Spartinivicinus marinus: one gene and its partners. The protein of the gene in region 1 interacts with the protein of each later gene in a pairwise test. Links are inferred from orthologs where the notes say so. Each region holds a gene or a part of one and is shown in the gene's direction. Other genes may lie near its edges. The genes, in order: aceE, nth and groL.

The links.
Region 2: the proteins of aceE (region 1) and nth interact in binary tests that used the Escherichia coli proteins (3 or more experiments, as listed by UniProt). The link is inferred for Spartinivicinus marinus from one-to-one orthologs.
Region 3: the proteins of aceE (region 1) and groL interact in binary tests that used the Escherichia coli proteins (3 or more experiments, as listed by UniProt). The link is inferred for Spartinivicinus marinus from one-to-one orthologs.

The regions. Positions count from the first base shown.
Region 1 is NZ_JAPJZK010000001.1:1,702,362-1,713,410, forward strand. The notes cover bases 3,777-6,949. They hold aceE (pyruvate dehydrogenase (acetyl-transferring), homodimeric type), read left to right. Parts: upstream 3,777-4,094; coding sequence 4,095-6,749; downstream 6,750-6,949. Other genes in these bases: aceF (dihydrolipoyllysine-residue acetyltransferase), read left to right, coding at 6,782-6,949. Outside these bases: OQE68_RS07780 (branched-chain amino acid transaminase), read right to left, coding at 1-659; glnE (bifunctional [glutamate--ammonia ligase]-adenylyl-L-tyrosine phosphorylase/[glutamate--ammonia-ligase] adenylyltransferase), read right to left, coding at 713-3,658; more of aceF, read left to right, coding at 6,950-8,389; OQE68_RS07800 (M20/M25/M40 family metallo-hydrolase), read right to left, coding at 8,503-10,098; OQE68_RS07805 (M4 family metallopeptidase), read right to left, coding at 10,251-11,049. UniProt on the Escherichia coli protein: Component of the pyruvate dehydrogenase (PDH) complex, that catalyzes the overall conversion of pyruvate to acetyl-CoA and CO(2).
Region 2 is NZ_JAPJZK010000001.1:938,135-948,804, forward strand. The notes cover bases 4,993-7,879. They hold nth (endonuclease III), read left to right. Parts: upstream 4,993-6,063; coding sequence 6,064-6,696; downstream 6,697-7,879. Other genes in these bases: rsxG (electron transport complex subunit RsxG), read left to right, coding at 4,993-5,051; OQE68_RS04525 (electron transport complex subunit E), read left to right, coding at 5,044-5,748; dapE (succinyl-diaminopimelate desuccinylase), read left to right, coding at 6,763-7,879. In the rest of the region: electron transport complex subunit RsxA, read left to right, coding at 1-241; electron transport complex subunit RsxB, read left to right, coding at 256-840; electron transport complex subunit RsxC, read left to right, coding at 837-3,320; electron transport complex subunit RsxD, read left to right, coding at 3,327-4,385; more of rsxG, read left to right, coding at 4,398-4,992; more of dapE, read left to right, coding at 7,880-7,908; OQE68_RS04540 (hypothetical protein), read left to right, coding at 8,047-8,313; OQE68_RS04545 (hypothetical protein), read left to right, coding at 8,317-8,697; glycerol-3-phosphate 1-O-acyltransferase PlsB, read left to right, coding at 8,874-10,670. UniProt on the Escherichia coli protein: DNA repair enzyme that has both DNA N-glycosylase activity and AP-lyase activity. The DNA N-glycosylase activity releases various damaged pyrimidines from DNA by cleaving the N-glycosidic bond, leaving an AP (apurinic/apyrimidinic) site.
Region 3 is NZ_JAPJZK010000001.1:4,330,873-4,341,605, forward strand. Bases 4,505-7,361 are described here. They hold groL (chaperonin GroEL), read left to right. Parts: upstream 4,505-5,042; coding sequence 5,043-6,680; downstream 6,681-7,361. Other genes in these bases: OQE68_RS19420 (co-chaperone GroES), read left to right, coding at 4,686-4,979; OQE68_RS19430 (methyl-accepting chemotaxis protein), read right to left, coding at 6,771-7,361. In the rest of the region: OQE68_RS19385 (AmpG family muropeptide MFS transporter), read right to left, coding at 1-3; OQE68_RS19390 (MGMT family protein), read right to left, coding at 103-414; OQE68_RS19395 (hypothetical protein), read left to right, coding at 472-687; OQE68_RS19400 (DUF481 domain-containing protein), read left to right, coding at 772-1,788; OQE68_RS19405 (SDR family oxidoreductase), read right to left, coding at 2,006-2,767; OQE68_RS19410 (HugZ family pyridoxamine 5'-phosphate oxidase), read left to right, coding at 2,884-3,585; OQE68_RS19415 (FxsA family protein), read left to right, coding at 3,739-4,206; more of OQE68_RS19430, read right to left, coding at 7,362-8,396; OQE68_RS19435 (DUF1513 domain-containing protein), read right to left, coding at 8,718-9,824; OQE68_RS19440 (imelysin family protein), read right to left, coding at 9,829-10,733.

The DNA.
Region 1 (11,049 bases):
ATCCCTTTTAAGCAGGAGGTCAACTCAGGGGTATAGATAACTCCATCAGTGACGATAAAGATATTTTCACCACTCCCTTCTGCAACATAACCTTCGTTATCCAGTAACAATGCTTCTTCACAACCACAGTCCAGCGCTTCTTTTAACGCCAGCATAGAGTTAATGTAATTACCATTAGCCTTCGCCTTACACATGGTGATGTTGACATGATGGCGAGTATAAGAAGAAGTACGAATCTTGATGCCTAGCTCTTTCGCTTCTGGCGCCATATAAGAAGGCCATTCCCAGGCAGCAACAATCACATGCGTTTTTAACGAGTCAGCACGAAGCCCCATTCCTTCAGAACCGTAAAAACACATTGGGCGTAGATAAGCGCTATCCAGTTTATTTTCACGCACTACCGCACGCTGTGCTTCGTTTAGCTGCTCTTTACTAAAAGGCATTTGCATATTCAGAATATGGGCACTATTAAATAGCCGGTCGGTGTGCTCTTTCAGCCGGAAAATACAAGGGCCATTGGGTGTGCTATAAGCACGGACACCTTCAAACACCCCCATTCCATAATGTAGGGTATGAGTAAGCACGTGGGTTTTGGCCTCCCGCCAGGGTACCATTTCCCCATCAAACCAAATCAATCCATCACGATCGGCCATAGACATTAGAGACTCCTTCAACTTTCAGTTATTCGTTGATTTTTACGCTTAGAAAAAGCCTATTCGCTTGCCAGCGGTGTACTCTCTAGCCACTGCTGCCAAACTGCAATCACTCCTCGACGATACTCATGAAAGGTATCACCGCTGACTACACCCGCGTGCTTTTGCAGGGCTAAACGGTGAGCGGCAGCCCGGTAAGCCTTGTAGGCTTCACGGAAAAGACCGGCAGCTTCAGGTGTCATTAAGCCGGTTTGCTCAAGTTTTTCTAGCACCCGAATATTATCTGTATACGTAAGTAGCTCCGGGTGCTGGTGTGACCAGGCTAGAACCCCATATTGGACCACAAATTCAATGTCAACGATACCGCCATAATCATGCTTGAGATCAAACGATTGCTCAGCCTCCCAGGCATTATCAGCCATACCTCCCTGAGTGGCTTTCGTAGCCAGGCTATCTCGCATTTTCTGGCGCATTTCGACAATTTCTTGCCTCAACTTGCCCAGCTCCCTTGGCTGCCCCAGCACCTTTGCTCTGATTGCAGCAAAGTCTTTTGCTAGTCTTTTGCTACCTGCCAACAGCCTGGCACGCACCAATGCCTGATGTTCCCAGGTCCAAGCTTGATTTAATTGATACTGCTCAAAAGCACTTAAAGAAGAAACCAGTAATCCAGATGCACCAGATGGTCGCAAACGCATATCTACTTCATAAAGTTGTCCTGATGGCGTTTGAGTGGACAGAATATGAATAATCCGCTGCCCCAGACGGGTATAAAACATACTGCTTTGGATTGGCTTAGGCCCATCAGTCATACTGTTGGGCGGCGCATCATAAATAAAGACCAAATCCAGGTCTGAGCTATAGCCCAATTCAATGCCGCCCACCTTACCATAGCCAAGAATAGTAAAAGCGGCTTTCTTGCCGGGGTGGCCCTCAGGCAAACCATGTTTGGCGATTAAATACTGATAAGCAATATGCAACACCTGATCCAGCACCACTTCGGCAATCCATGTCAAGTAATCACTCACTTTCATGAGGGGTAACGTCTCTGCAACCTCTGAAGCCGCTACTTGCAGCACATGGGCAAGCTTGAAGTAGCGCAGAGTTTCCATTTGCTGCTCAATGTCTTCTTCAGGGATGCGCATCAGCTGCTGCCTGAGCTCATCAGCCAACTCATCTTTATCTGGTGGCGAGTACAAAGTGCCTATATCCAGCAACTCATCGAGCAACATAGGGTATTTTGCGATGGTTTCAGCAATCCAAGGGCTAGCGACACAAAGCTTAAGCAGTTGCTCTAAGGCATGAGGGTTTTCTATCAATAGCACTAAATAAGCCGTTCGCCGCAAGACACTTTCAATAAAGGGCAACACATTGAACAGGCAAGCATCCGGTGACTCTTGCTCAGTAACCATCGACAACATAAAAGGCATAAATTGATCAATGCGGTCTTTGCCCGTGCGCTGAGCCTGTTTCATCGATTGACTATTTTGCAAAGCTCGCAGCCGCCGGTCAGCCTCCTCAGGCTGCTGAAAGCCCTGTATAGCAAATAATTCGTGTGCCTCTTCCTGATCGACACTGCCTATCCAATAAGTTTTCCAGCTTTCCTGACCAGAAAGCTGACTTGAAGTAGGTTTATGTGGTTCTGCCACCATTTGCTGAAAGTGGTAATTAACTCGCTGACGATGATGCGTCAACTGTTTATTCAGCTCATCCCAATGCTGATAGCCCATTGCTAAAGCCAGTCGCTGCTGCTTAATAGATGAGCTTGGTAAAGTTTGACTTTGCTGATCAGCCTGAGCTTGAATAAAATGCTCCAGCCGGCGAAGAAATTGGTAAGCCTCCCTGAGTTCAGTTACCACCTGCACTGGCAAATAACCTTCCCCCTCAATAACCTCTAACACCTTTAGCAAAGCATGCTGCTGAAGGGCTCGATCTCGTCCACCATGAATCAACTGGAATGCTTGGGCAATAAACTCAATCTCTCGTATTCCTCCTGGACCCAGCTTGATATTTGCCTCCATGCCCTTCCGGCGTACCTGCCGCTGGATCAGCTGTTTCATGTCCCGCAAGGCATCGACTGCACTAAAATCAAGATAGCGGCGATAAACAAATGGCTTTAGTCTCTCTAGCAAGTTACGACCTTGACGCGGATCGCCGCCAACGACTCGGGCTTTAATCAGCGCATAACGCTCCCAATCTCGCCCCTGGTCTTCGTAGTACTGTTCCATGGCGCCAAAACTAAGGGCTAAGGCGCCACTTTGTCCATAAGGCCTAAGTCGCATATCTACCCGAAACACAAAGCCATCTGCCGTCACAGTATCCAGCGCTTTGATCAACCGCTGGCCAAGACGAACAAAAAATTCCTGATTGCTAATCGAGCGACGCCCTCCTTGAGTGTCACCCTGAGTTGGATAAGCAAACATCAAGTCAATATCTGAAGAAAGGTTAAGCTCACCAGCACCCAGCTTACCCATCCCCAGTACCACCATATGCTGCGGCTTATTATCTTTTTTACCCGTTGGCACTCCCAGTCCTTGGGTAAGATCTTGATACAGCCAACGATAGGCCCTATCGATACAAACGCCTGCCAAAGCACTCAAGTGATACATAGTTTCTGTGAGAGAAGCCTGACCAGTGACATCCCGCCAAATAATGGTAACCATCTCCTGGTGCCTAAACAGCCTAAGCTCGCGGAGCAAGTCAGCCTCACTTGAAATCTGCTCAAAGCGTTGAGCGAGTGATAGCGCTAGCTGTTTTTTACTGATAGGGCTTGCAAAACGGCTACTTTCGATCAAGTTAAACAGCAGCTTAGGATTGCAACAGTTTTGTTGTGCTACATAGTCACTAACCGCCCAAACTTGGTAAAGCTGCTCCATAATAGCTTGATCAAATAAAGCAAACTTCTGCTCAAGCTGGTGAGCCGTCGCTGTTTCTTTAAAGCGCTCCCAATAGCCTTGCACGGCATTTTGCAGTATGCTTGGGAGCCCTGATAATGCTGCTAAGTCCATGATTTCCAATTAATAAAAATTTTATAAAGACGACTTGGTATGAGTCAGATAGTTGGCAACAGTTTTTGTTCGCTACTATTTAGGATCTGCCACACTGACACATATCAATATAATGAAAGCTAAACCATAACTGATAGTTATTATTTGATGCTAGTTTTCATTAAAATCCGTTAATACGAGAAAAATCAAGGCTTAACAGCAAAACTAAACATTGACTTTCAAACGCTTTTTGTAGCTTTACTACATTTTTAACGGAAAAACTCAGGTAAAACCGTTAATCTATGTAGTATTACTACATATAAACAATTACAATAGCCCACCTTTGCGGCCTGTTAGCAGGCCCTGTTAATGCTTATTTAAAATGGCACTAAAAGGGTAGCGGCTATAATCATTATACGCCTAATCTCAAGGCCCTTCTGACCTGGAGCAAATGAATATGCAGAATGATGTTGATCCAATAGAAACCCAAGAGTGGCTTGAGGCACTGGATTCGGTGCTAGAAAAAGAAGGGGAAGACCGGGCCCACTATTTGCTGACTCGTTTGGCCCGTTATGCCAGCCGAGCCGGTACCCAGCTGCCCTACTCCATCACTACGCCTTATCGCAACACAATTCCTTCTTCACGTGAAGCGAGAATGCCAGGCGACTTATTTATGGAGCGACGGATTCGCTCTATTGTTCGTTGGAATGCTATGGCAATGGTGATGCGCGCAAACAAAAGCGATGCAGACTTGGGAGGCCACATTTCCAGCTTCCAGTCTAGCGCTACTCTTTATGACATTGGCTTCAACTACTTTTTTAAAGGCCCAACTGAAGACTCAGAAGGCGACTTGGTTTACTTCCAGGGCCACACTGCACCAGGCATCTATAGCCGTGCGTTCTTAGAAGGCCGCTTAACTGAAGAGCAACTAGATAGCTTCCGCCAAGAGGTAGATGGCAAAGGCTTATCTTCTTATCCTCACCCTTGGTTAATGCCTGACTTTTGGCAATTCCCAACGGTATCCATGGGCTTAGGGCCTCTTCAGGCGATTTATCAAGCCCACTTTATGAAGTATCTGGACAACCGTGGCATGGCCCCTGCTAATAATCGTAAAGTTTGGGCTTTCCTTGGTGATGGTGAGATGGACGAGCCAGAGTCAATGGGCGCCATTGGTTTAGCTGGTCGTGAAAAGCTTGATAACCTGATTTTTGTAGTGAACTGTAACTTGCAACGTCTTGATGGACCTGTGCGTGGTAACGGCAAAGTCATTCAAGAACTTGAAGGTCAGTTCCGTGGTGCCGGCTGGAACGTCATTAAAGTCGTTTGGGGCCGTCATTGGGACCCTTTATTTGCTGAAGATAAAGAAGGCTTAATGCAACAACGCATGGATGAGTGCGTTGATGGTGATTACCAAAACTATAAAGCAAAAGGCGGTGCTTACACTCGTGAACACTTCTTTGGTAAGCACCCCGAGCTGTTAGACATGGTTAGCCACCTATCTGATGATGATATTTATAAGCTAAACCGTGGCGGGCATGACCCATATAAAGTTTATGCAGCTTACCATGCAGCAGTCAATCACACTGGACAGCCAACCGTTATCTTAGCTAAGACAGTTAAAGGCTATGCCACTGGCTCATCTGCTTCAGCCAACATTACTCACTCAGTTAAGAAGCTACCTTTAGAAGACCTAAGATCATTCCGTGATCGCTTTGATATTCCTATTAAAGATGAAGACATAGAGAGAGTACCATACTACCGCCCAGACCCAGACAGCCCAGAAATGGTTTATATGCGCAAGCGTCGTGAGTCTTTGGGTGGTTATGTACCTCAACGGAGAACGCGCTCTACATCACTACCCGCACCAGATTTAAAAGCTTTCGAAGCAGTAACCAAAGGCAGCGGTGAGCGTGAGATATCGACCACCATGGCTTTCGTCAGGATTTTAGGTGCTCTGGTTAAAGACAAAAACTTTGGCAAAAACGTCGTTCCAATTGTGCCAGATGAAGCCCGCACCTTTGGTATGGAAGGTATGTTCCGTCAGCTAGGTATTTACTCATCTAAAGGCCAGCTTTATACACCAATGGATTCTGATCAGGTGATGTTCTACAAAGAGGACAAGAAAGGTCAGATTCTTCAAGAGGGTATCAACGAAGCGGGCTCACATGCAGCATGGATAGCAGCGGGTACTTCTTACAGTTTCAACAACACACCGATGATCCCATTCTATGCCTTCTACTCCATGTTCGGCTTCCAACGGACTGGTGATTTAGCTTGGGCATCAGGTGATATTCAAGCCCGCGGTTTCTTAATCGGTGCCACTGCTGGTAGAACCACCCTAAATGGTGAAGGCTTACAGCACCAGGATGGTCACAGTCATATCCTGGCTTCTACTATTCCAAACTGCGTCAGTTACGACCCAACTTATGGCTATGAGCTAGCGGTAATCATTCAAGACGGCTTACGTCGGATGTATGAAGATCAAGAAAGCGTGTTCTATTACATCACCACTATGAATGAAAACTACAAGCAGCCTGCACTACCGGAAGGTGAAGAAGTTATTCAAGGTATTATCAAAGGCCTGTATTGCTTTGAGCAAAATTCTAAGAAAGCTAAGCTCAAAGTGCAGCTGGTTGGTTGCGGCACCATTCTGGAAGAAGTACGTGCAGCTGCTGATATTCTACGTAAAGAATTTAAAGTGGAATCTGATATCTGGAGCGCCACTAGTTTCAATGAGCTACGCCGTGAAGGCTTGGATGCCAAACGCTGGAATATGCTAAACCCTAGTGCAGAACAAAGAGTGCCCTATGTCACTGAATGTTTTGCTAATCGCCAGGGCCCTGTTGTTGCTGCAACTGACTACATGAAGTTGTATGCAGATCAGATCCGGGACTTTGTTCCAACTACTTATATCACCCTTGGCACCGACGGTTTTGGTCGCAGTGACTCTAGACAAAAGCTGCGTGAATTCTTCGAGGTTGATCGATACTACATCACTGTTGCTGCCTTACATGCCTTAAAAGAAGAAGGCAAAGTTGATAGTAAAGTGGTGGCTGATGCGATGAAGAAATTCAGTATTGATCCAACCAAAGCCAATCCACTGTATTGCTAACCAATATATGTCAGTAGATTAAAGGGTAAACTATGTCAGAAGAAATCATTAAAGTCCCCGATATTGGTGGTAGCGAAGACGTCGAAATTATTGAAGTATGCGTCCAAGCTGGCGATACAGTTGCAGAAGAAGACTCATTAATCGTGCTTGAGTCTGACAAAGCCACCATGGAAATTCCCTGCCCCAAAGCAGGGACTATACAAAAATTGCTAGTGCAAATAGGCGATAAAGTCTCTGAAGGCAGTGAAATTGTGGTGTTAGCCGCAGAAGGTGCTACTGAAGCACTAGCGGAACCTGCTCCTGCTGCAGAAGAAACCGCTGCGCCAGCTCCAACACAACAACCTGCTGCTCAAGCGCCAACCGCTTCTGCTATCATGCCAATCACCGTGCCTGATATTGGCAGTGAAAACGTGCCCGTTATCGAAGTGTGTGTAAAAGAAGGTGATGAGATTGCTGAAGAAGACTCAATCATTGTGCTTGAGTCCGACAAAGCCACTATGGAAGTCCCTGCCCCTAAAGCAGGTATCGTTAAAAGCCTGAAAGTGAAAGAAGGCGATACGGTTTCCATGGGCGACTTGATCTTAGAGCTGGAAACCACATCTGCAGCAGTACCAGCGGCAGAGCAGTCTGCTGCACCTGCACCAACAGCAGCCCCTGCTCAGCCAGCACAACAAGCAAGCGCCCCAGCAAAAGCCACTGCTCCGCAGCCACAAAAGCCTTCAACATTAGATAAGCCAAGCCAAAATGTTCATGCTGGACCAGCTGTTAGAAAACTGGCCCGTGAATTTGGGGTGGACTTGTCGCTAGTTAAAGGCTCTGGACCACGTAGCCGAATACTTAAAGAAGACGTGCAAGCCTATGTCAGTGAGCAACTGAAAAAGGCCAAAACCCAACCCGCTGGTGCGGCGGGAGGTGCTGGTATTCCCGAAGTGCCAGCCATTGACTTCTCGCAATTTGGACCTGTTCGTGAAGAGCCAATGTCACGGCTACGCAAAGTGGGTGGATTCAACCTGCATCGCGCTTGGCTGAACGTACCTCACGTTACTCAGTTTGATGAAGCTGATATCACCGAGCTGGAAGCCTTCAGAAAAGCACAAAAAGCGAAGGGTGTAAAAATGACTCCCCTTCCCTTCTTGGTAAAAGCTTGTGCCCAAGCGCTAAGAGCATTGCCAAACTTTAATGCTTCACTTAACGCAGCTGGTGATGGACTAGTTTATAAAGACTATGTGCATATTGGTATTGCAGTTGATACTCCAGATGGCTTACTAGTACCCGTCATTCGCGATGCAGATAAAAAAGGCTTAGTCGAACTTGCTAAAGAAACGATTGAGCTGGCAGGCAAAGCCAAAGACAAAAAGCTGTCTCCCGCAGAAATGCAAGGCGCTTGTTTTACAATTTCCAGCTTGGGAAGCATTGGCGGCACCGCCTTTACCCCTATCGTTAATACACCAGAAGTGGGTATTTTAGGGGTTTCCAAATCGTCCATGAAACCGGTTTGGAATGGTAAAGAGTTTGAACCACGCCTAATGTTGCCTTTATGTTTGTCATACGACCATAGAGCAATCAATGGCGCGGACGCAGCACGCTTTACAGCCATCTTAAGTGATTTATTAAGCGATATACGGCAGTTATTGCTATAAACTTATAAAATGCTTACCCTACAAAAAAGCCCCAAATTTGGGGCTTTTTTCATTTAAAGACAAAAGATTCACACCCAACAATATAATCTACATACCCACAGCGAAGGGTATATTTATTTCCAATCCCAACTTTGAATAGGATGCCCAAACAGCGAACTCCAAACGCCAACTTTAACACCTGCGCTGCGACCCCATGCAGTTAATAATAAGTTATCACCAGCTACGCTAACTACCCGCTGACCTTCCATTTTCCATTTCTGGCCTTTACCACTACCACAGCTTTTTAATACAGCACGATCACCCCGACTAGCTATATCACTTACAGATAAACAATTGCCTGATTTATGCTTTAATCGCCCCTGGTCATCATGCTGCCAATATTGCTTATTATTAGTAGCGCAATTAGCCAACTCCGCTTGATTAGCACTATTCACTGACAAACAATAACCAGTAACTGATTTTAATTGCTTATAATCACCTGGCCCAGGTCCTGGGTCAGAGCCTGCGGCTTTAGCCATTTCCACAGCAAAAGATGTTGCCATTTTGGCAAATTTATAAGCATGGTTCGCATTGTTACCCGATTTACTAATGGTATCACCTGTAGTATGAATAGCTTGATTATGCTTACCAAATGGTGCTTCTGATGGCATAGTGGCTGGAAAACCTTGGTTATGCCAAGAAGCATGATCAGAACAGGCATAACCACATTGAGTAGTACCAATATTTAGTTCAGGCGCATAAAAATTAGCGACCTCTTTGAAAAAGTTATTCTGTGCACTATTGGTATAATCAGTTATGATTGCCGCATCAACTGCATCTCCTTGATAATTGGTCATATCCAATTGCAATACACCCACAACATTTTTACCTTGGTTTTTATGAGCTTTGGCAATTTCTTGAGAACCTTTTAAGCCTACCTCTTCTGCCGCATATCCCATAAATTTCAAGGTACGACTTGGCTTATAGTCATTTTTCATTAAGACTCGAATCACTTCCGTGATAGTTGATATACCTGATGCATTATCGTCAGCTCCTGGCGCACGAGCATTAATTCGATCGCTACTGTATTGGTTAATCGAATCTAAGTGTCCACCAATAACAACAATTTCATCGGCTAACTCATTACCTTGAATAGTCATTACCACTGAGTCTTGATTCCAACTATTGTGGTTATACAACTCAACGGACACATCGGAGCGACCTGCACTTAGCTCAGCCCATTTATCATGAATACGCTTCGCAGCAGTCACTCCTGTATTACTTCGATAATAGCGGTTATTAAAGTTGGATAACTCAATAATGAAACTTCTGATTTCAGATTCTTTAATTTGAGGCAATAAAGGATTAACAACATCCTGTTGGTCAATTTTATAGTCAATCAATGTTTGAGGTCTATTATCCATAAAAGCTTGAATAGATGTATAAGCTGCTTGCTCGCTTTCATGAACCATATAACCACCACAACGCCTAAATTGCTTATGCATATACATACTTAATAGTGGCAAATGTTTTTCCTGCACTTTCACTAAGCTCACTTTATCATTAGCTAAATCAAATGATTTTCTTTCTTGCATTAAGCCGGGCATTTGCTGTTTTAATAAGTCGTAACCATCTTTCCCAATAGTTACCCACACTTTTTCATTGGCTTGTGTAAAACTAGCAGCCGTTAAGGCACTAGCTAAACCTGTTAGCAATAAAAGCTTTTTCATTGGCTCACCTTCCATGTGAAATAGAATTGATAAAAAATTTACTTTATTTTTTATAATTATTATTAAACAAAAGCAACTTACTGATTACACCAGCAAGTCGCTTTATACAACTAAAATTAAGTGTAGCTGGTTATACCCCTCACGAATGGTTTTTACTTTTTCCAACTCCATTGCTGGATTGGATGATTATTAAGTGAAGTCCAAACACCTACCCTTGCTCCATTTCGAGTTCCCCAGCTAGTCAGCCGTAAACTTGAATCCTTACCATTTTGAATAACATTACCATTAAACTGCCAACGCTGATAATCTTGCGCGTTACATTGGCTTAATGCAACTCGACTTCCTCGTTTAGGATCAGCCCCCGCTGATAAGCATACATTACTGGTAGATTTAACTATTAAGCGACCTTTGTCATCAAGCAGCCACTGCTGATTATCGACATTCTTACAAACTGATACAGATACTGAGCCCCCACCAGCTGTCAAGCAATAGCTAGTACCGGACCGTATAGGTTTATATTTGCCAGTGGGGTCAGGTGGCTCAACCTTACAACTATCACCTAAGCCAACTACTTTAAAAGCCGCTTTTACATCTGTAGCGGAATACCCTTTTTGTTTTGCTGCTTTCATTACATCACAAGCACCTTGTTCAAAAGTAGAATTTTTCTGCCAAAAAACCTGATTAGATAACACCATTACATCAAAAGCTTTACGAACACCCCACCCTTTCACTTCTGCCAACTGGTAAAAGGCTTTATTAAATATACCACTGGAGTGGTGCACATCCATTCCATTTCGATAGTTTTTAATATGCTCAATAGAGCCTCGGTGTTTACTTGGGTTAGGAAAGCTACGAATGCCTTTACCACTCTTCGTAATATCTGCTCCAACAATCCAGTCTACTTTGCCTCTCATGAAAAACTCTGCAGCTTCACCAGCCATATCTGAAAAA
Region 2 (10,670 bases), 760 kb from region 1 along the record:
TGTTTTAGGGGTTGCCCTGCTTAACACCAATCGCCTGAATACCTCTTTTATTGCCTCAGCCACTTATGGGTTTGGCGCCGCAGTGGGTTTTTCACTGGTATTAGTATTATTTGCTGCTATGCGAGAGCGAATTGCCGCCGCTGATGTACCCGTACCTTTTCGTGGTGCCGCCATCGGAATGATCACTGCTGGCTTAATGGCTTTGGCTTTTATGGGGTTTATTGGCTTAGTTAAGTTGTAAAGCAAACACACACTATGGATATAATCTTTCTTGCCGTTATTGCCTTACTGATTCTAGCCATTGTTTTTGGCGCTATACTCGGCTTTGCTTCAGAAAAATTTAAAGTAGAAGGCGACCCATTAGTTGATCAGGTAAATGCCTTATTACCTCAAACCCAGTGCGGTCAGTGTGGCTACCCAGGCTGTAAGCCCTATGCGGAAGCGATTGCCAATGGCGATGCTATTAATAAATGCCCGCCGGGAGGAGACGCAACCATCCATGCACTAGCTGACTTACTTGATGTTGAGCCTACTCCTCTTGATGCTGAACATGGTGAAGAAAAGCCTCGTACTGTCGCATTTATCCGTGAAGCAGAATGTATTGGTTGCACCAAGTGTATCCAGGCTTGTCCTGTCGATGCCATTTTAGGTGCAGCCAAACAAATGCATACAGTCATTGCTGAAGAGTGCACTGGCTGTGACCTATGTGTTGAACCCTGCCCTGTAGACTGTATTGACATGATTCCTATTGAGGTGACCCCCCAAACCTGGCGCTGGAATCTTCCTGTGCCACCAAGCCAGATTATTGCAACTGATGCAAATCGAGGACAGCTGGCATGAGAAAGGTGTGGCCATTACCCGGTGGTGTTCATCCTCCTGAAAACAAGCATCAGTCAACTCAACAAAGTATTACTGAGGCACCGCTTCCCAGTAAAGTTGTATTACCTCTTCAACAACATATTGGGGCACCTGCCGAACCAGTAGTTGCTGTGGGTGATCAGGTTAAAACCGGCCAAATAGTTGCCAAACCCAATGGTTTTGTAAGTGCACCAGTACATGCATCAATCTCAGGAACGGTAGTAGCTGTCACTGATCATCCGATCCCTCACCCTTCAGGCATGTCAGACCAATGCATTGTGATTGAATCTGATGGTAAAGATGAGTGGCAGCCCCTCAACCCAGTCACAAACTATACCTCAGTCAACCCGGCTGTATTAATTGAACACATTCGCCAAGCAGGTATAACAGGATTGGGAGGCGCCGGGTTTCCCACTGGAGCCAAATTAAAAGCCCGTGGTGAGAATAAAATCTCCACTTTGATTATCAATGGTACCGAATGCGAGCCTTATATTACCGCTGACGATATGTTGATGCGGGAGCGAGCCGAGCAAATCGTCAGTGGGGTACAAATTCTCTGTCACCTGTTACAGCCCAACGAGTGCATTATTGGTATTGAGGACAACAAGCCCCAAGCGATAGCAGCAATGGAGTCTGCAACCAAAGACAGTGCCGTTCAGGTTGCTAGTTTTCCAACTAAGTACCCTTCAGGTGGTGAGAAGCAGTTAATATATATTTTGACTGGTAAAGAAGTGCCCAGTGGCAGCTTGCCTGCGGATATTGGCATTATTTGCCAGAATGTGGGAACCGCTGCTGCCATTCATGATGCAGTGATTGTTGGTAAGCCGTTAGTCTCTCGAGTAACCACCTTAACCGGACAAGCACTCAGCACCCCTAAAAACCTCGACGTGCGTTTAGGTACTCTGATTGCTGAGTTACTTCCTCAAGCTGGTTTGGTTGATAGTCCATTCAATCGTTTAGTCATGGGTGGTCCAATGATGGGCTTTACTCTGGAAAACCAAGCCGTTCCTGTAGTCAAAACCACCAACTGCCTGATTGCCGCCACTGCCGAGGAGTTTCCTCCTGCACCACCGGCCCAAGCCTGTATTCGCTGCGGTATGTGTGACCAAGCCTGTCCTGCTTCACTGCTACCCCAGCAGTTGTATTGGTTTTCTCAGTCAAAAGATCATGAAATGCTCAAGCACCACAACCTATTTGATTGTATCGAATGTGGTGCCTGTTCATTTGTGTGCCCTAGTGCTATTCCACTGGTTCAATATTATCGCGCCTCAAAAGGGGAAATTCGCCATCAAGAGGCGATGCAGCAAAAAGCAGAACACTCGAAAATGCGCTTTGAGGCTCGCCAGGCTCGCTTAGAAAAAGCCGCGCAGGAAAAAGAGGCAAAACGTAAAGCTAACGCTGCGAAAGCAGCCAAACTCAAAGCCAGCAAAGCTCATCCCAATGATGATGCACAGGCAGCGATTGATCGAGCTAAAGCTAAAAAAGCGGCGGGAGCCAGCGCTTCTTCAAAAGCACCATTAAGCCCTGCACAAAAACAGCTGAAAATACAGTTGGCTACTGTTAATGCGCAAATTAAAAAGACCCAGCGACAACTTGAGCAAGCGAAAGAACAGGAACAAGACACCAACAAGTTAGAACAAGACTTAACCTTACTGAATGATCAGCTCAAGCAATTAGAGAGCTCACTACAGCAGGCTGAGTCAACTACCAATGCAACTGAAAAACCAGCTAAACCAAAACCCAGTGCAGAAGAAAAAGCTCTGAAAATCAAACTGGCCATGGCTAATGCTGCACTAAAGAAAGCCAAGCGCGCTATCGATCAAGCAGAACAAGGCGAGGATATAACCAGCTTCGAGCAGGAATTAGCTGCACAACAAAAAATTGCTTCTGACACAGAAGCAGAGCTGGCTAAGCTTTCCAACCAAGATGCTTCCCCTCCTGTAGAACCAGCAAAGCTTGCGAAAAAGCAGCCTGTTAAAGATGAGCAGCACAAGAAGCTCTCTATTGAGCTGGCAATGGCTAAAGCCGCTTTGAAAAAGTCCGAACGAAGCTACGCTAAAGCAGCAGAAGCTGGCTCTGAGCAAGAAGAGGCATTAAAAGCAGAAGTAGCAGCAAACCAACAAACCGTTAATCAAGCAGAGGATGCCCTCAGCTCTTACCTGGCCAGCCAAACTGAAGAATCCTCAAGCGCCGCGCAAGCTACTCCTGAAAACGAAGCAACCAAACCTGTCAAGAAGAAAGCACCACTGGATGAGGGTGAGAAAAAGCTAAAAATTCAGGTGGCAATGGCAAAAGCTAACGCGAAAAAAGCAAAGCGCTCTTTAGAGCAAGCAGAGGCAGAAGGTCTGGCCGATCTAGCAAAATTGACTCAGGCAACCAGCCAAGCAGAGCAAGAGCTAGCCACAGCAGAACAAGCCTTAGCAGACTACCTGGCTAGCAAAGCTCCTGAAACAGAGGTTTAAAGTCCTATGTCATTAATTCGTATGTCTTCACCTCATACCCACAGCCAGAACCAAAGTGCCAAGGTAATGCAATGGGTATTACTTGCTTTAGTACCAGGCATCCTGGCTAACTGCTTCTTCTTTGGTTATGGGGTATTAATCAACTTAGCCTGGGCAAACGCAATTGCACTGGGTAGTGAAGCACTGGTGCTCAAGCTTCGTAACCGCCCCATTCAATATTATTTAAAAGACTACAGTGCAATTGTAACTGCTTTTCTGCTAGCACTCGCAATACCTCCAACTGCCCCTTGGTGGCTAACCTTAATTGGCTGTAGTTTCGCCATTATTATTGGCAAACAACTTTATGGTGGACTTGGCTATAACCCTTTCAACCCTGCTATGTTGGGCTATGTACTACTACTGATTTCTTTCCCAGTAGAGATGACCACCTGGCTATCGCCCAAAGGCATCGAAGGTAATTTAGCTACCCCCTCACTAATAGATAGTTTGAGCTTTTGGTTCCCAGCTATTGGCAGTAACACTGTTGACAGCTTTACCGGAGCAACCCCCCTGGATGTTGTTAAAACCAATACCAGCTTAACATTGCTCGAGCTATGGCAGCAGACACCTTTATTGGAAGGCTATGCAGGGGTTGGCTGGACCTGGGTTAACCTGGCGTTTTTAGCGGGTGGAATCTTCCTGTTGGTTAAAAAGGTCTTTACCTGGCATGCACCCGTTGCCATGCTAGCTGCCTTATTTGTTATGTCACTGCTGTTTTATGGGGGAGAAGGCTCCGATAGTCATGGCGGGCCACTGTTTCACTTGCTAAGTGGTGCAACGATGTTAGGTGCCTTTTTTATTGTCACAGACCCTGTCAGCTCAGCAACCAGCAAAAAGGGTCGAATAGTATTTGGTGCCAGCATTGGTGTACTTACTTATATTATCAGAGCCTGGGGAGGCTACCCTGATGGTGTAGCCTTTGCTGTATTACTCATGAATATGGCTGCACCCACCATTGATTATTACACTCAGCCTCGAACCTATGGCCACAAAAAGCCCAACCGTGGCCTAGCTAAATCAGACTAGGGATTGTTTTCGATGAGTCTACTTGCCAAAGCCATTAGTAATAACAGTTTACGCCTTGGTATATTTGCTACGCTCACAGTAGGTCTAATTGCCCTGACTTTTGTTTTCACTCAGGATCGGATTGCAGCGCAAATTCGAGCCAGCGAACAACGTGCTTTAGCAGATATTCTGCCCCAGCGTTACTATGATAATGACTTACTGCACACCTATGTCACCCAACCAGCAGAGCCTCTAATTAGTCAACACCAGCCATTCAAAGTGTATGTGGCGTTTAAAGGACAGCAGCCAGCTGCCGTGGTTATTCCAGTAGCAGCACCTGATGGATATAACGGTCGTATTGATTTATTAGTGGGTATTGACCGTTCTGGCCAGCTCACTGGCACCCGAGTAATTGCTCATAAAGAAACCCCAGGGTTGGGTGATGCTATTGACATTAAAGTATCCAGCTGGATTGATAACTTTGCAGGCAAATCCTTATTAAATCCTACGGAAGATGGCTGGGCGGTGAAAAAAGATAGTGGTGAATTTGATCAATTCACAGGGGCGACTATTACCCCTAGGGCTGTGGTAGCAGCAGTGAAACGTTCACTGGACTATTTTAATGAACACCAAACCACGTTGTTTCAGGAAGGTGCGAAAAAACTAGAGGAAGCAAACCATGGCTAGTGCAGACCCAAAAACCATTGCTGTTGAGGGGCTCTGGAAAAATAACCCAGCCTTGGTTCAGCTCCTAGGGCTATGTCCCTTGCTTGGTGTTTCTAATAGTGTGGTTAATGCTATTGGACTTGGTTTTGCAACATTAATCGTACTTACCTGCTCAAACCTGGCTGTCTCACTCATTCGAAATCATGTAACTGAAGCGATTCGTCTGCCTGCATTTGTGATGATCATTGCTGCCTTTACCAGTTGTGTAGAGCTTTTAATGCAGGCTTTTACTTATGAGTTGTACCAAATTCTTGGCTTGTTTATTCCTTTGATTGTCACCAACTGTACTGTACTTGGTCGAGCTGATGCATTTGCTTCCAAGCACTCGCCACTTCCCTCTATTTTAGATGGTTTGATGATGGGTACAGGCTTTGCTCTAGTGCTCATTCTATTAGGTGCCGTGCGTGAAGCTGTTGGCCAGGGTACTTTATTTGCCAATATGCACCTGCTATTTGGTAACATTGCCGAAAACTGGACCATTACCCTAATTGCTGACTACAAAAAGTTTCTGTTTGCTGTATTACCACCCGGCGCATTTGTTTTTATGGGCTTTTTTATTGCGATTAAAAACCTGATTGATGCTCACCAGGCAGCGAAAGCCTCAAAAGAAGTTGCAACGGGCAGCAAACGCGTTAGAGTAACGGGCCAGATTAGCTAAAACCTGTAAATATCTTCTGATAACTATTCATGAGAGTGTCATAAGGGTGTAAAAAATAAGACTAGTGTCTGATATGAGATAACAGCGTATTCTTCCGCCGCTCTTGAAGTACCCTCCCTGGCCCATCAAGAGCTAAAAAGGCTTCCATGCCTTAGCTACAGAACACTCTGTCACCCCATATCCGCTAACTTTTGCGACAACCTTAGAGAGATGAAGCAAAAAATACTCTTTCGCAATATATTCTAAAGGCCAAGCTGCACTTCAGATGATGTTTACAGCTCTAATAATATGAAGTGATGTATAGTTAGCCTGAATATGAACAAGCAAAAGCGCCACGACATTTTTTCCCGTCTGCAAGCCCAAAATCCTAACCCTACCACTGAGCTGGAATATTCCAGTTCTTTTGAGCTGTTAATTGCCGTTATTTTATCAGCTCAAGCCACTGATGTAGGTGTTAATAAGGCAACGAAAATTTTATTTCCCGTTGCAAATACTCCTGAAACAATCTTTGCACTAGGGGTTGAAGGACTTAAGCAATATATTAAAACCATTGGTTTATATAATGCTAAAGCTGAGAACATTATTAAAACCTGCAAAATATTAATGACCCAACACGATTCTCAGGTACCTGACACTAGAGAAGCGCTTGAGGCACTACCTGGTGTTGGCCGTAAAACAGCGAATGTCATTCTCAATACTGCTTTTCGACAACCGGCCATGGCAGTTGATACCCATATATTTCGCGTCAGTAACCGTACTAATTTAGCACCGGGTAAAAATGTACTTGAAGTGGAAAAGAAGCTACTAAAAGTAGTACCAAAAGAGTTTTTACTGGATGCCCATCACTGGTTAATTCTCCACGGACGTTATGTGTGTAAAGCCCGTAAGCCCATGTGTAATTCATGTATTATTGAAGACCTTTGTGAATACAAAGAAAAAACTGAGTAGCAAAAACCTGCCAGTTAGCTTATTAATTATCAAATAACTCTATTTAAAAGGCGTCTGTCTTACCTTATGAGCCAACTCAGCCCAACCGTTGAACTAGCCAAAGAACTAATTCAACAACCATCCATTACTCCTAATGATGCCAACTGTCAGGAAATAATGATTATGCGCTTGGCAACGCTTGGTTTCACCGTAGAGCGGCTTCGCTTTGAAGACGTTGATAATGTCTGGTTAAGGCTAGGTGAAAAAGGCCCTGTATTAGCCTTTGCTGGCCATACTGATGTGGTGCCTACCGGGCCAGAATCCAGCTGGCAATACCCTCCATTTGAGCCAACCATCACTGATGGGATCTTATATGGACGGGGAGCTGCGGACATGAAAGGCTCATTGGCTGCAATGATCACAGCCTGTGAACGGTTTCTAGCTGAAACCCCTGATTTAGAAGAGCATGGTTCCATTGCATTTTTAATCACCAGCGATGAGGAAGGCCCTGCTAAAAATGGCACCGTTAAAGTGGTAGAACATTTACAAGCCAGGGGAGAGCATATTGACTGGTGTATTGTAGGGGAGCCATCAAGTACAGAGTTTGTAGGTGACGTTATTAAAAATGGCCGACGAGGTTCGTTAGGTGCCATTTTGACTGTTAATGGTGTGCAAGGGCATGTGGCCTACCCTCACCTGGTGAAAAATCCTATCCATTTAGCAGCACCTGCATTGGCTGAGCTTGCTGCCCATGAGTGGGACCAGGGTAATGAGTATTTCCCCCCGACTAGCTTTCAAATTTCTAATATCAGTGCTGGTACTGGTGCAACCAATGTCGTTCCTGGTGAGCTCTCAGTGCAGTTTAATTTCCGCTTTTCTACTGAAAGTACAGCTGAGTCACTTCAACAACGAGTGGAGTATATTTTCAAACAACACCAACTTGATTTCCATATTGAATGGAGCCTATTTGGCCTACCCTTTTTAACAGATCATGGTCATTTATTACCTGCAACTGTCAGTGCAGTAGAAGAAGTAACAGGCTACAAACCTACCGTTTCAACTGCTGGTGGTACTTCTGATGGTCGTTTTATTGCCCCAACAGGTACAGAAGTCATTGAGCTTGGCCCGTCTAACGCAACCATTCATAAAATAAATGAGTGCGTGAAAGTGGCCGATTTGGACTTACTGTCGGCTATGTATGAAAAGATACTGAGCAAGCTCTTCACCAAATAACAACGCTAGTAGCAACAGACCAGCCCCATGAGCTTATAAATAATAGGTGATTGGGGTGACAGTTTTACAACACAGATACATTTTAATAGCCAATGTGCCAAACTAAATAGTAAATCTAATCATAGGGATGATTTCAACATGAAAACACCCCATTTCAAACAACAGTTACTAGTTGTTAGTCAAAATCCCAAGCGTTTTCTGAGTATTTTTTTAGTCGGTGCTGCCCTGTTTGGCGTAAGTGGCTTACTACTTGTTGCGGTACAGAAGCACTGGATTAGCCCACATTATAGTTACAACTGTTTTATAATAGGGCTGGTTGGTTTAGCAATCAGCAGTATTATTGCACTAACTGGATATTTGGGGCTTTGTGTTGGCAGAATATTACAGATGTTGTTTAGAGACTAAATTATGCGGCAGCCTGATATAGAAGTGTACCTTAAAACTACCAATTTAGATGCTATTTTAAACTGGCTTGAAAAGCGCTTTGACAATTTAACCGCTACCAATAGCCATGGGCGGAGTCACCACTACTTTGGGATGATAGGCCCCCATGCAGTCCCCATTTTAATTGTTGAAAAGGCAGCCGGTCGCTTCTTTTCCAGTATTTGGTTTAACTCCTCAGATTCCCCATGGAAAACAGACATTGACTGCGCCCGAGATGCATACCAAACATTAAACGTAGAAGTTCGTTGTAATGGCAACTTTTGGGAGGAAGGAAAAAATAATGAGGATGAGTGGTGGCAAATTAGTGAATTTGGAGAAGGCCCCGTTACTTGGCAGGATGTTTAACATAGTAAGTATTTAACAGGAAAAACAGCCACTCTCTTTACACTGCCATTCAAAGTCAGACAAACAACAGGCTTACCCTAAAAATTGTTATGAAGGCTACAGATTACAGTTTGAGCATATGGCTTTGTACTTATGTTGCTAGATAGTAATAGAACAGCCATTTTTAAAAGTATATTATGGAAAAATTAATTAGAAGCTCTCAATTTTTATTAGCGGTACTACGCAAGTTAATTTCGTTTTGGGTTAAAGTTGAAGTACATAATGGTTCAGCTGAACAACTTAAGCTGCCTCCCAATACACCTGTTTGCTATGTATTTCGCAACTCATCTTTATCTGATTTTTTACTGGTTGAACAAGAATGTATTAGAGCACAATTGCCAAAGCCATCAGAGTTACTTCCTAACCTAACCGCAGAACAGCCAGCTCACTTTTTTTTAACCCAACTTAAAGGGGTTCTTTTTAAACGAGAAGATGCAAGCTTACCTGAGCAATTAAAGCAACTGATCTATCAGGTACAAAATAATGCCGCTCTTGATGTACTACTTGTGCCTGTATCCGTTTTCTGGGGACGCTCGCCCGATAAAGAGCTGTCAGCCCTCAAACTTTTATTTGCCTATAACTTCCAAGTAGCCAGCCGCTTTAAAAAGCTGTTAACTATTATTATTCATGGCAGGCAAACCATAGTGCACTTTAATCCTCCTATGTCACTGCGCGACATTGTTAATAACGAATTAGGAGAAAGCCGCACTCAACGAAAAGTCGCCAGAATTTTACGCGTGCATTTCAGACAACTACGCACCTCAGTGGTTGGACCTGACTTATCACATCGTCATAGCCTGGTAAACTCCCTCCTCCATGCTCCATTAGTCATAGATGCTATAAATAATGAAGTAAAAGAAAAAGGGGTTGATTACCAAAAAGCCAAAGCCAAGGCTCAATATTATGGTAAAGAAATCGCTTCTGACTTCAGTTATGCAGCTATTCGCTTGCTTGATATTACTCTCACATGGTTTTGGAACAAAGTCTACCATGGTATTGAAGTCAACCATTTAGAACCGATTAAGGCACTAGCAAAAGACCATGAAATAATCTACGTGCCTTGTCACCGCAGTCATATTGACTACTTATTATTATCCTATGTTTTATTTAAGCAGGGCTTAACACCACCGCATATTGCTGCGGGTATTAATCTTAACATGCCAGTGATTGGTGGTTTACTTCGAAGGAGTGGCGCTTTTTTTATTCGTCGGCAGTTTAAAGGCAATCAACTTTATACTGCTGTATTTAACGAATATTTACATACATTGTTTGTTAAAGGCTTTCCAACTGAGTACTTCATTGAAGGTGGACGTAGCCGTACCGGGCGCTGTATAACACCTAAAACCGGGATGCTCGCACTCACTATTCGTAGCTATTTGCGCGACAATAGAAGACCCATCGTTTTTATTCCTGTATATATTGGCTATGAAAATGTTCTAGAAGTTAAAACCTATTTAGGTGAATTACGAGGCAAGTCTAAGAAAAAAGAGTCTCCTCTGGATGTTTTTCGTACACTGGCCAATTTAAAACGAACTCTTGGCAAAGTGACAGTAAACTTTTCATCACCACTACTCCTAAGTGATTTTTTAACAGAGCAACAACCTAATTGGTATGATTATACTTTAGCAAAAGCAGCCAAACCTGAATGGTTAAACCCAGCCACAAATACGTTAGCTACCCAATTAATCCAACGTATTAACGCCGCAGCTTCAGTCAATCCAGTTAACCTGATAGCAATGGCTCTACTTTCTACACCCAGACAAGCACTTGATAAAAACACCCTATACTTTTCACTCGACTTTTACTTAACGCTGTTAAAACAATTGCCCTACAGTGAAAAAGTTACTTTGCCAGACCAAACAAGACAGTCAATGACACAATATGTGGAGTCAATGAAGCTTATTCACACGCATACAGATGCGCTGGGTGATGTT
Region 3 (10,733 bases), 2.6 Mb from region 1 along the record:
CATATTTTTTACTCAAGTGAGAGTCTGCTAATTAGTTTCAACGGCTGTGCATATTGATAGTACTGAGTTTGTGAGCGCTTGTTAAGGTTGTGTAACCTGATATTATTCACCCTGCCATTGGAACCTTTGTAATGAAACTTTTTGGTTATCGAAGATAATACCTTCTGCTTCAAGCTTTTCTTTTTGTATTGAGAACTGCTTACTATCTCGCGGAAATGATAAGCAGCCTTTGCTATTAATTACCCGGTGCCAAGGTAGCCCAGAACCGTGTGGCAGTTGTTTTAGTACACTGCCCACCATCCGTGCATGATTAGGCAAACCAGCCATTCTGGCGACTTGGCCATAGGTAGCAACTCGGCCTTTAGGTATTAAACTAACGACTTGCCAAATGCGGGCATTTTTTGTTGGATCCATTGCTGCTTCTTTCAGTTGGTCGTAATAACTAGTGGCCGTAACAACTTATTGGTAGTCATGACTGAGGTAGTAGTGGTTAACATTGGTGACAATAACTGTGTTGATGATGCTGAAAAAATTAATTATTCAGGTTGCAATAAATTAGTTGAAGCAAATAAGCAGTTATTAGCCATAAACAGCTGCCATCATAGCGATGACAAACTTTTTATCAAATTGAATTATTCATTTATGCATGTATCTAACCGTACTCAGTTTTCTTTTAGTAAGTATTAATTATCAGTCAAACATATTTCAACCCGTGGTTACTAACTTAGTCAGTAACTGATGGCCTTATTAAGAAGTTTCTGTGATCGTATCATGTCAAGGTTAATAAAACAGATAGTCTATACCTGCCTTATATTTATCAGCGATTCTACGGTTGCTGATACCCTTACGCTCTCTAATGGCGATAAAGTTTCTGGAAAAATTAAGTATCTCGACCAAGAGATACTAGTGATTAAAACACCCTATGCCAATATTCAGCTGGACTGGACTAAGGTGAAAGCCATTAAGACCAAAAAGCCAATGACTATTGTGACTCGCTCTGGTGATGTGGTGCACGGCAAGCTGGCTAGTGATGGGGCGCTGTATCATGTCAAGCAAGCCGATGGTGAAGTAGTTGAGTTCGCTGCTTTAAATGGAATCAGCCAGCTTTATCCTAAAGAGGAAAAAGAAAAACCTTGGCGGTTTTCTGGAAAAACCTACGCATTTATTGAGTTAAAAGATGGAAATACAGAGTCAGAAGAACTGAATTTTGATGCTGATTTAAGTTTTGTTCATGGTGTTCATCGTCATAATCTAGGATTAGAAACTGATCGTACGACTAAAAAGGAGCATGTAGTAGAAGATAAGCTACAGGCAGATTATAGCTATGACTACTTTTACAACCAGCACTGGTACTTTACTACCAACCTAGGCTATGAAGAGGATGGGATCAAAGAACTGAATGAGCGACTTTCGGCTGGTATTGGTTTGGGTTATGAATTCTTCAATACACCATTACACAGGCTTTCTGTTGAAGGTGGTATTAACCATATTCGAGAAAAGTATCGGGATGAAGGGGTGAAAGAATTCGAGGTGTTCCGCTGGGCGCTCGATTACAACAAGGAAATGATATTTTTTGATAAGCTATCATTCTTCCACAATCACGAAATGTTTATCCCTAAAGAATCAAGTAAGAACTTCCGCTTCGAAAGTGAAACTGGATTTGAATACAGGCTACCTTATAATATTTCAACAGTACTGCAATATGAGTACGACTACGATAACTACCCAGCAGAGGGTAAGCATAAGAAAGACAGTACCTTCTCCTTTGGGGTAGGTTATAAGTGGTAATACTCTTCGCTGTGAGTATTATTCGAGCCAGCTAGGTCATTAACGTTGATCAGAGTAGAGTGTAATTTGTGGAGTAAAGGGCGTCTTTAAAAATAGTAATTTTTTCGTGAGAGCAAGGCAGCACCGCACGGAGGGCCGCAGTGTATAAATAATACATGAGGACCTGAGTACGGTGCTAACGCAGCTATCGCGGAAAAAGAACATTTTTGGAGCTGCCCTAAAGGCGGAAGGCGCCGTCTACTTCTACCACTCTCCCCGAAAAATAATCATTCTGTAGAATAAACTCAGCCGCTTGTGCAATTTCATCAGGAGCACCCATCCGACCTAAAGGGATTTGCGATGTCATGCGTTCTAATGCTTCTGGCTTCATGCTAGCGGTCATTTCAGTACCAATAAAACCTGGTGCAATGGCTGCGCAACGAATACCGTGTCGTGCCAGTTCTTTTGCCCAAGTAACAGTTAAGGCAACTGCACCGGCTTTGGCTGCGGCATAGTTGGTTTGACCAATATTGCCTGCTCGAGCAATGCTGGAAATGTTGATAATGACGCCAGGTTGCTGCTTTTCAATCATTTTTGCTGCACATTCACGACCACATAAAAACAGCCCAGTCAGATTAACATCAATAACGCTTTGCCATTCTGCCAAACTCATTTTATTGACGATTTGGCCGTCTTTGACTTTCACTAACATGCGGTCCCGTAACACTCCGGCATTATTGATGAGGACATCGACCCTTCCAAACTGTTGACTCACTTGCTCAAATAAGTTTTCAACGGATGTTTCATCTGCCACATTAGCTATAAACGAGTGAGCTTTTGCCCCAAGTGATTGGCAGTAATTAACCGCTTCTAGCAATTTATCTTCATTAAGGTCTACTAATGCCAAGTGTGCGTGCTGTTTGGCAAAGCGTTCGGCCATGGCCCGGCCAAGCCCTTGAGCAGCTCCAGTAATGACAATCACTTTATTGGTAATATCCATTTAGTGGCTCCTAAGTAATCTGATTTAAGCTGGTAGTAGTAGCTTATTTAGGTGAGAATGATTATTATTTTCTGGCAACTCTTCGTTTATTATTGGTAATACCATTGGTTAGAAAAATGAGCAAAAAAGAGCAAGCAGCTTTAGCTGCACGACAGTTGTTACTAAACCAATATCATGGTGTTTTGGCTACTCAATCACTTTCATTACCAGGCTATCCGTTTGGTTCGGTAGTGCCTTATTGCTTGGATGGCAAAGGGAATTTAGTGATGCTGATCAGTCGCATTGCTCAGCATACAAAAAATATAGAGGCTGATAATAAAGTGTCGCTAACAGTAACGGAAGCCGATATTGATGATATTCAAACTGGAGCCAGACTCACTTGGGTGGGCGATGCTTATCAGGTAAATGATCCATTACTGGCTGAGCGTTACTATGCATTTTTCCCTCAGGCCAGAGGCTATCACCAAACGCACGACTTTGATTTTTATGTGATTGAGCTGGTTCGTGCTCGTTTTATTGGTGGGTTTGGCGAAATTTATTGGTTAGAGCCAGAGCTGCTAGTCAAGTCGAACCCTTTCTTCGGTGAGGTTGAGCAGGGGATGGTACAACACATGAATCAGGATCATACTAAAGCTATGATAACCTATTGCCAAAAGGCTAGTATTCAGTTGCCAGATGGCGTAACTCCTCAGATGGCAGGGATTGATAGCGAAGGGTTTAACTTGCGAGTCGCAGACAAAGTGATACGGCTTGCTTTTCATGAAGTGGCCGAAACACCTCAGCAAGTGAGAAAGCAGTTAGTCGCTATGGCCGGTTGATGAATCGCTTATATGATTTATTACATGTAAGGGGGTTGAAAATAACTGAATTTGCCTTCATCTTTATAAGGACATGAAGGCTTTGTTAGCAAAAAGTATGTTATGAAGGGGTGATCTCACTTCTTTATCAGTGTGCTTTAGGAGATTAAAACCATGCGCCCCTTACTAATGTTGTTTATTGTTGTCCCCATTGTTGAAATGTTTGTGCTGATTAAAGTGGGGGAAGTGATTGGTGCATGGTTAACCATCGGTTTAGTGTTACTAACAGCGGTGATTGGATTGCAGTTGCTGCGTCAGCAAGGCCTGTCAACACTGATGCATGCTCAGCAAAAAATGCAGCAGGGGCAAATACCAGCAAAGGAAATGGCTGAAGGTATTATACTGGCCGTTGGAGGGGCTTTATTACTCACGCCAGGTTTTGTTACTGATGCCCTTGGCTTTTGCTGTTTACTCCCTTTTACCCGTCACTGGCTGATTAAGCAGGCAATTAAGAAGGGTTTTAAAGTGCATAATATGCATACTTCAGCTCACTTTACCGCAGAAGCATCTTCTCATCGCGACCCTCATATTATCGATGGAGAATTTAAGCGAGAAGATGACTGGCATAAACTAAACAAATAACAACGAGTACAAATACTCTATGGGATAGAGTCAATGGCATAAAGTATTTATATGTCGTACTACATCTGACCACTACTTACTAGTGGGGGCTACCTACTGTAACCATTATCCGTTACCTTCAGCACTGCTCGTAGGTGATACCTTCATGAGCATTTCAGCGCTATCACACTTAAAAATACTACTTGAGTAGTTAGTCGATTAACTCTCTTGGTAGAAAAAAATTTAAAAAAATTTGTTGAAAGGTGTTGAAAAGTTTTTGGAGCAACCCCATCTTCCTTCACACAAAAGTTTGATGTCAGTCATAGAATGGTCTGCCTTCCAGTTGTAGGCGTAATCTACTGATGACTGGATCAATTTAGCTGCTTTCTTAAGGCTGCTTTCTTAAGGAATGCTGCATAGCAATAAGCTGATTATGCTGTGCTGATTTATACGATAGTTGAGCAACACTCGGCGAATTGAAAAACATTGGAGAGTGATCAATGAAAATCCGTCCATTACACGATCGCGTTGTCGTACGTCGTCAAGAAGAAGAAACCACTACTTCTGGCGGCATTGTGTTACCAGGTACTGCTGCTGAAAAGCCTAACCAAGGTGAAGTTGTTGCTATTGGTGAAGGCAGAGTTTTAGATAACGGCGAAGTACGTCCATTAAGTGTTAAAGTTGGCGACAAGGTCGTTTTTGGTCAGTACGCTGGAAGCAACACAGTAAAAATTGACGGCGAAGAGCTGATCATCATGAATGAAAGCGAAATTTATGGTGTGTTGGAAGGCTAAGCCTTTTTAATTTATTTCTCGCTTTCTTAAACAGATAATTTAGTTCAAAGTAAGGATATTAACATGGCAAAAGAAGTCGTTTTCAGTGATGACGCCCGTCAGCGCATGTTGCTAGGTGTTAACCAATTAGCAGATGCAGTTAAAGCTACCTTAGGGCCAAAAGGTCGTAATGTAATTATTGAAAAATCTTTCGGTGCGCCAACCATTACAAAAGATGGTGTTTCTGTTGCGAAAGAAATCGAACTGAAAGACAAGTTCGAAAACATGGGCGCGCAAATGGTTAAAGAAGTCGCGTCTCAAGCGAATGATAAAGCGGGTGACGGTACTACGACTGCTACAGTATTAGCCCAGGCTATCGTTAATGAGGGTTTGAAGTCTGTTGCTGCAGGCATGAACCCAATGGACCTGAAGCGTGGCATCGACAAAGCTGTTATTGCTGTTGTTGAAAAACTACAAGCCGCTGCAACTCCATGCGAAACCTCAAAGTCTATTGCTCAAGTAGGTACTATTTCTGCTAACGCTGATGAGCAAGTAGGTGAAATCATTGCTCAAGCAATGGAAAAAGTAGGTAAAGAAGGTGTAATCACTGTAGAAGAAGGCAGTGGTTTAGAGAACGAACTAGACGTTGTTGAAGGTATGCAGTTCGACCGTGGCTACCTGTCACCTTACTTCATCAACAACCAAGAAAGCATGAGTGCTGAGCTGGAAAGCCCATACATTCTGTTGGTTGACAAGAAGATCTCTAACATCCGCGATCTGTTACCAGTGCTAGAAGCTGTTGCTAAAGCATCTAAGCCACTGTTAATTATTGCTGAAGATGTTGAAGGCGAAGCATTAGCAACACTGGTTGTTAACAACATGCGCGGTATCGTTAAAGTCGCTGCTGTTAAAGCGCCTGGTTTTGGTGATCGCCGTAAGGCTATGCTACAAGATATCGCTATCCTGACTGGCGGAACCGTTATTTCTGAAGAAGTAGGCTTGTCTTTAGAAGGCGCTACTTTGGATGATCTTGGCCAAGCTAAGCGTATCACTATCACTAAAGAAGATACTACTGTTGTTGATGGTGCTGGCGCTGCTGCTGATATTCAAGCGCGTGTTGAGCAAATTCGTGCTGAAATTGAGCAATCTACTTCTGACTATGACAAAGAAAAACTGCAAGAGCGTGTTGCTAAGCTTGCGGGTGGTGTTGCGGTCATCAAAGTAGGTGCTGGCTCTGAAGTAGAAATGAAAGAGAAGAAAGCGCGTGTTGAAGATGCGTTACACGCTACTCGTGCAGCAGTAGAAGAAGGTGTTGTTGCGGGTGGTGGTGTTGCACTGATTCGTGCTTTACAAGATATCTCAGTGCAAGGTGATAACGAAGATCAGAACCAAGGTATTGCCTTAGCTCTACGTGCTTTAGAGTCTCCAATTCGCCAAATCGCTGAAAATGCGGGTGATGAAGGCTCTGTAGTGGTAGACAAAGTTAAGCAAGGCGAAGGTAGCTTTGGTTACAACGCGGCAACGGGTGAGTACGGCGATATGATCGAAATGGGTATCCTTGACCCAGCTAAAGTGACTCGTGCTGCACTACAAGCAGCGGCTTCTATTGCTGGTCTAATGATCACTACTGAAGCCATGGTTGCTGAAATTCCAGAAGAAAAAGCTGCTCCTGATATGGGCGGCATGGGCGGCGGCATGGGTGGAATGGGCGGCATGATGTAATGCCGGCTGTTTTGCCTCGCTAGCCTCTCTGGTAGCTAAAAAAACCCCTCAACTGAGGGGTTTTTGTTTTGAGGAAACCAAAAAAGATATTTATTGGCCTAGCTTATTAACAATTTTCTCTAGCTCATTGGCCAAGTCTTCTAAGGCTGCACTGGTTTGAGCGGTTTTTTCTGCTTGATCGCTGTTGGAAGAAGCAATGGTGGTGATTTCATGAATATTTTGAGTGATATCTTCTGCCACTGACGTCTGCTCTTCTGCTGCAGTGGCAATTTGATGATTCATATCGCGAATTTCTTCAACTGCTTGAGTAATATTTTTTAGCGCAGTGCCTGCCTGGGACACTCTTTCTACGCCAAGGTCTGTTTGCGTTTTGCCTCGCTCAATGGCTTCAACCGCATGGTGAGCACCTACCTGTACATTTTCAATAATGCCTTGTATTTCAGCGGTTGATTGTTGAGTACGCTGGGCCAATGTCCTTACTTCATCAGCCACCACAGCAAAGCCCCGACCTTGATCTCCTGCTCTAGCAGCCTCAATTGCTGCATTAAGTGCTAACAAATTAGTTTGCTCTGCTATACCGCGAATAACGTCTAATACAGTACCAATGCTTTTAGTGTCTTCTTCCAGCTTTTGGATGACCTCTGAAGCATTGGCGATTTCCTGCGACATACTTTCAATGGTTTTAATGGTGCCTTCCATTACCGTCATGCTTTCCTGGGCTGATTCATCCGCTTGGCTGGCAGCACTAGCAGCACCTTGGGCATGCTCTGCCACCTCATTTGCTGTAGCGGTCATTTGATTCATTGCTGTGGCGACTTGATCTGTTCTGGAGTGTTGTTCCTGAATGCCTTTATTGATTCCAGAAGAAATTTGCACTAGCTCTGAGGAAGAAAAAGATAAACTGCTTAACGCATCTTTTAGGTTGGTCACAGTCGTTTTCAGGGAAAATTGAAGCTGGTTGGCTGCACTGGCAAGCCTGCCAAGCTCATCTTCACGATCAAGCTCTAATACGTTAGTAAGTTCACCCTGGCTAACATTGCTGATATGGTCGATTATTTGTCTGGTTGGTTTTACCAGGAAGTGATGCAACATTAAGCTTAAGGCAACACCAACAATCACTAAAATAACTACCATGGAAGAGGTCGCCACTAAACTGACTTTATTACTGTCTGCTTTTGCAGTAGCGGCTTCTTCGGCGGCTATTGTAGATAAACGTGCAGCAGCCTCTTCTAATAATTTTGATGGTTCTCGATCAACACCACTGACACTTTTATCACCTTTACTGATATCAAATTTGGATTGAACAAAGGTATCTTTTCCTTGGCGGTATTTTTTAGTCATTTCCTGGTATGTAGTATTGAATTTTTCGAGGGTGTTGAGAGTTTCTTTATCCTTAACATTTTGTTGAAGCGTTGCTAGCATGCCTTTAATTTTTTTTTCTTGATCTTCAAAACGCCCCCAGTATTTATTGAGTTGGCTAGCATCACTACCGCGAATTAAAACATTTTTCCATTCTTGAACCTGTCGCTTAAACTCAAGGTTAATTTGAGTAATGGTAAGTGCGTTATTAAATTCTTGATTAAGTAACGTTTGATGTTGATCAACAGTATGACTAAATCTTAGAAAACCCCATTCGGAAACAGCAAATATTAGGATAAGCCCCACAATAAATAATGAGAAAATTTTGACTACCAAGCTTTGCTTTAGCCACTCCATTACAACACCTCAATAGCTAAACGCTTCTTTCCGACAGAGTGAATCACTAAGTTGCTAACAGGTTTAAGTGTAGATGAAAGCTGACGTTTTTTTACAATTGAGTGACTAAAATTTAGCACCTAGTGAGGCTGTCGCAAAACTTAGAGGATATGGAGTGGCAGGGTGTTCTGTAGCTGAGACAGGGATGTCGCTTTAGCTCTTAATGGGCTATGGAAGGCCCTTCAAGAGCGGCAAAAGAATACCCTGTTATTCTATATCGGACACTAGACTTATTTTCAACCCCCTTTTGCGACACCTCAGTAGGGAAGGAGGCATTTAGTATCAGATAGTTGCAAGTGCCAAGTGGTTGTCCCAAGCGATATCTGCAAAACGTTGTTGAGTCATTGGTGTCATTGAGCCTTGGTGGCATTTTATTGTATGCAAGTGCCCAAGTCCGGTCGTAATAGCACAGTGATTTTTGCTTATTGCAACTGCCCCAGCAGCATCTGCCACATTAAGGATGCTGCCTAACTTGCCAGTGCTCAGCTGCCAGCTCATTATCTGATTAGCTCGAGGACAAGTAATAACGACAGTATCAGCATGATCAAGAATACAGACGCTAGCCGTATATTGGTTCATTTGCAGCCAGGCTAGTTCATCTCCAGCAAGTGGGGTTAGGGGGCGACCTTGAGCAAACTGGCTAGCAACTAAAGGCTCAATATCTGACTGGTCACCCTGATATTGCATACCCGCAACGACCTGGCCTTGTTGAGAAATAGCTAAATGACGGATACTCAGTTGGTGATGAACAAAGGATTGTTGATCAACCAGTTTGCCTGTTTCAATGCTGATATGACTCAAGTTGGGGGTCATACTATCCAGGTTGAGCTTTTTCCTACCACTGTTCGGGTGAGTTAATATGCCTCCATTCGCGACCACCAGCGTTTGTCCATCGGGATGTAGCACTATCTCATGGGGGCCAATACCACCACTGGCTATTTCATCTAGGCGAGTAAAATCCTGGGTATCATAAATACCAATAACGCCAGTGCCATGTTGCCAATTATTTTCTGTGCAATATAGCTGTTTGCCATCCCGGCTAAATGTGCCGTGCCCGTAAAAGTGCCGTTTAGCAGCTGCTTTTATAGTGGTGAGTAATTTACCCTGTTGCCAGTCAATAATGTGTATCTGCTGGCCTGGTCGACGGTCAAACACAGCTGCGAGTGGTTGACTAGGGTGACAGCTGACTGCATGGGCTCTGGCTGGTAAAGGTAGTTGCCATAGTGGTTTGTTAGCTGTTGTTGAAAAAGCAGCAATGCCGTATTGGCCTGTTTGATTCTTATAAGCACTCATTAAGAGTGGGGGAGAAGCCTGCGCCCAATTAAGCTGGCTGACGGCTAAGCCGGTACTGCCAGCAACAAGGCTGACCAGAAACTGTCGCCGATTCATGTCATTAATCTCCATCATTAGCGTTAAAACTAATGATTACCCCTAACTTGTCGGGTAATTGTTGGCTGAATAGCTGTTTTAATTGCTTTAAGCTTTGGGCCAGTTGAGTTGTTTGCTCTAATTGCTGGTGTTTTAATAAAACAAAAAGTGACTGTTTAAATTGACCAAGCAGTTTAAAGGTAAAGTTAAATTGTTGATCGATTTTCTCTGCTAATAAATTGCCTTGTTTTTTCTCTAATAGCAGAGGTTTTAGTTGAACCTGATAAAGTTGTTTGATGCTAATCAAATTGTGTTTAATATTTTCGATTGAATGCTGACTACGCCAGGACTCTGAAAAATAAGGATTGGCTTTTTGTTTGCCAAGTGGCATAACCAGCTTTTTATGGCTACGTTCAATAAGCGTAGCCATGCCATTAAGCAGCTGGCTGATACTCTCTTCGACAGTTGGTTTATTAGTAGCAGTTTCAGTTTGCCAGCTTTTTTCAAGCTGCTGAGCATTTGCAAATAAATTAGCACTGATACTGGCCAGCATTTGGCAGCGTTGGGGATTGTTAATGACCTGTTGAGTAGTCTTAAGCTGAGGATCAAACAACAAGTACTCAGCAGCACTTAACCCTTGTACCAACACACTGGATGTTTTAACTGTTTCTGTAGCAATTGTACTCGGTTGAGAGTGAGCTGCTAAAAAACCTTCTACTTTTCGCTTGATCAGGTTTTTTTTATCAGGCCAGAACTGAAACCGCCAAGCCATATTACCCTGTTGTACTGGACCAAAATTAATCACTTCGGCAATCATCCAGCTATTCATCAACTGTCGCCAGTGATTTTGTACAACGGTGAACTTTGCTGTAGAAGGTGATTGGCATAGTTCTAAAGATGACTGCTGGAAGTAACGGGCTGCGTTGGTCA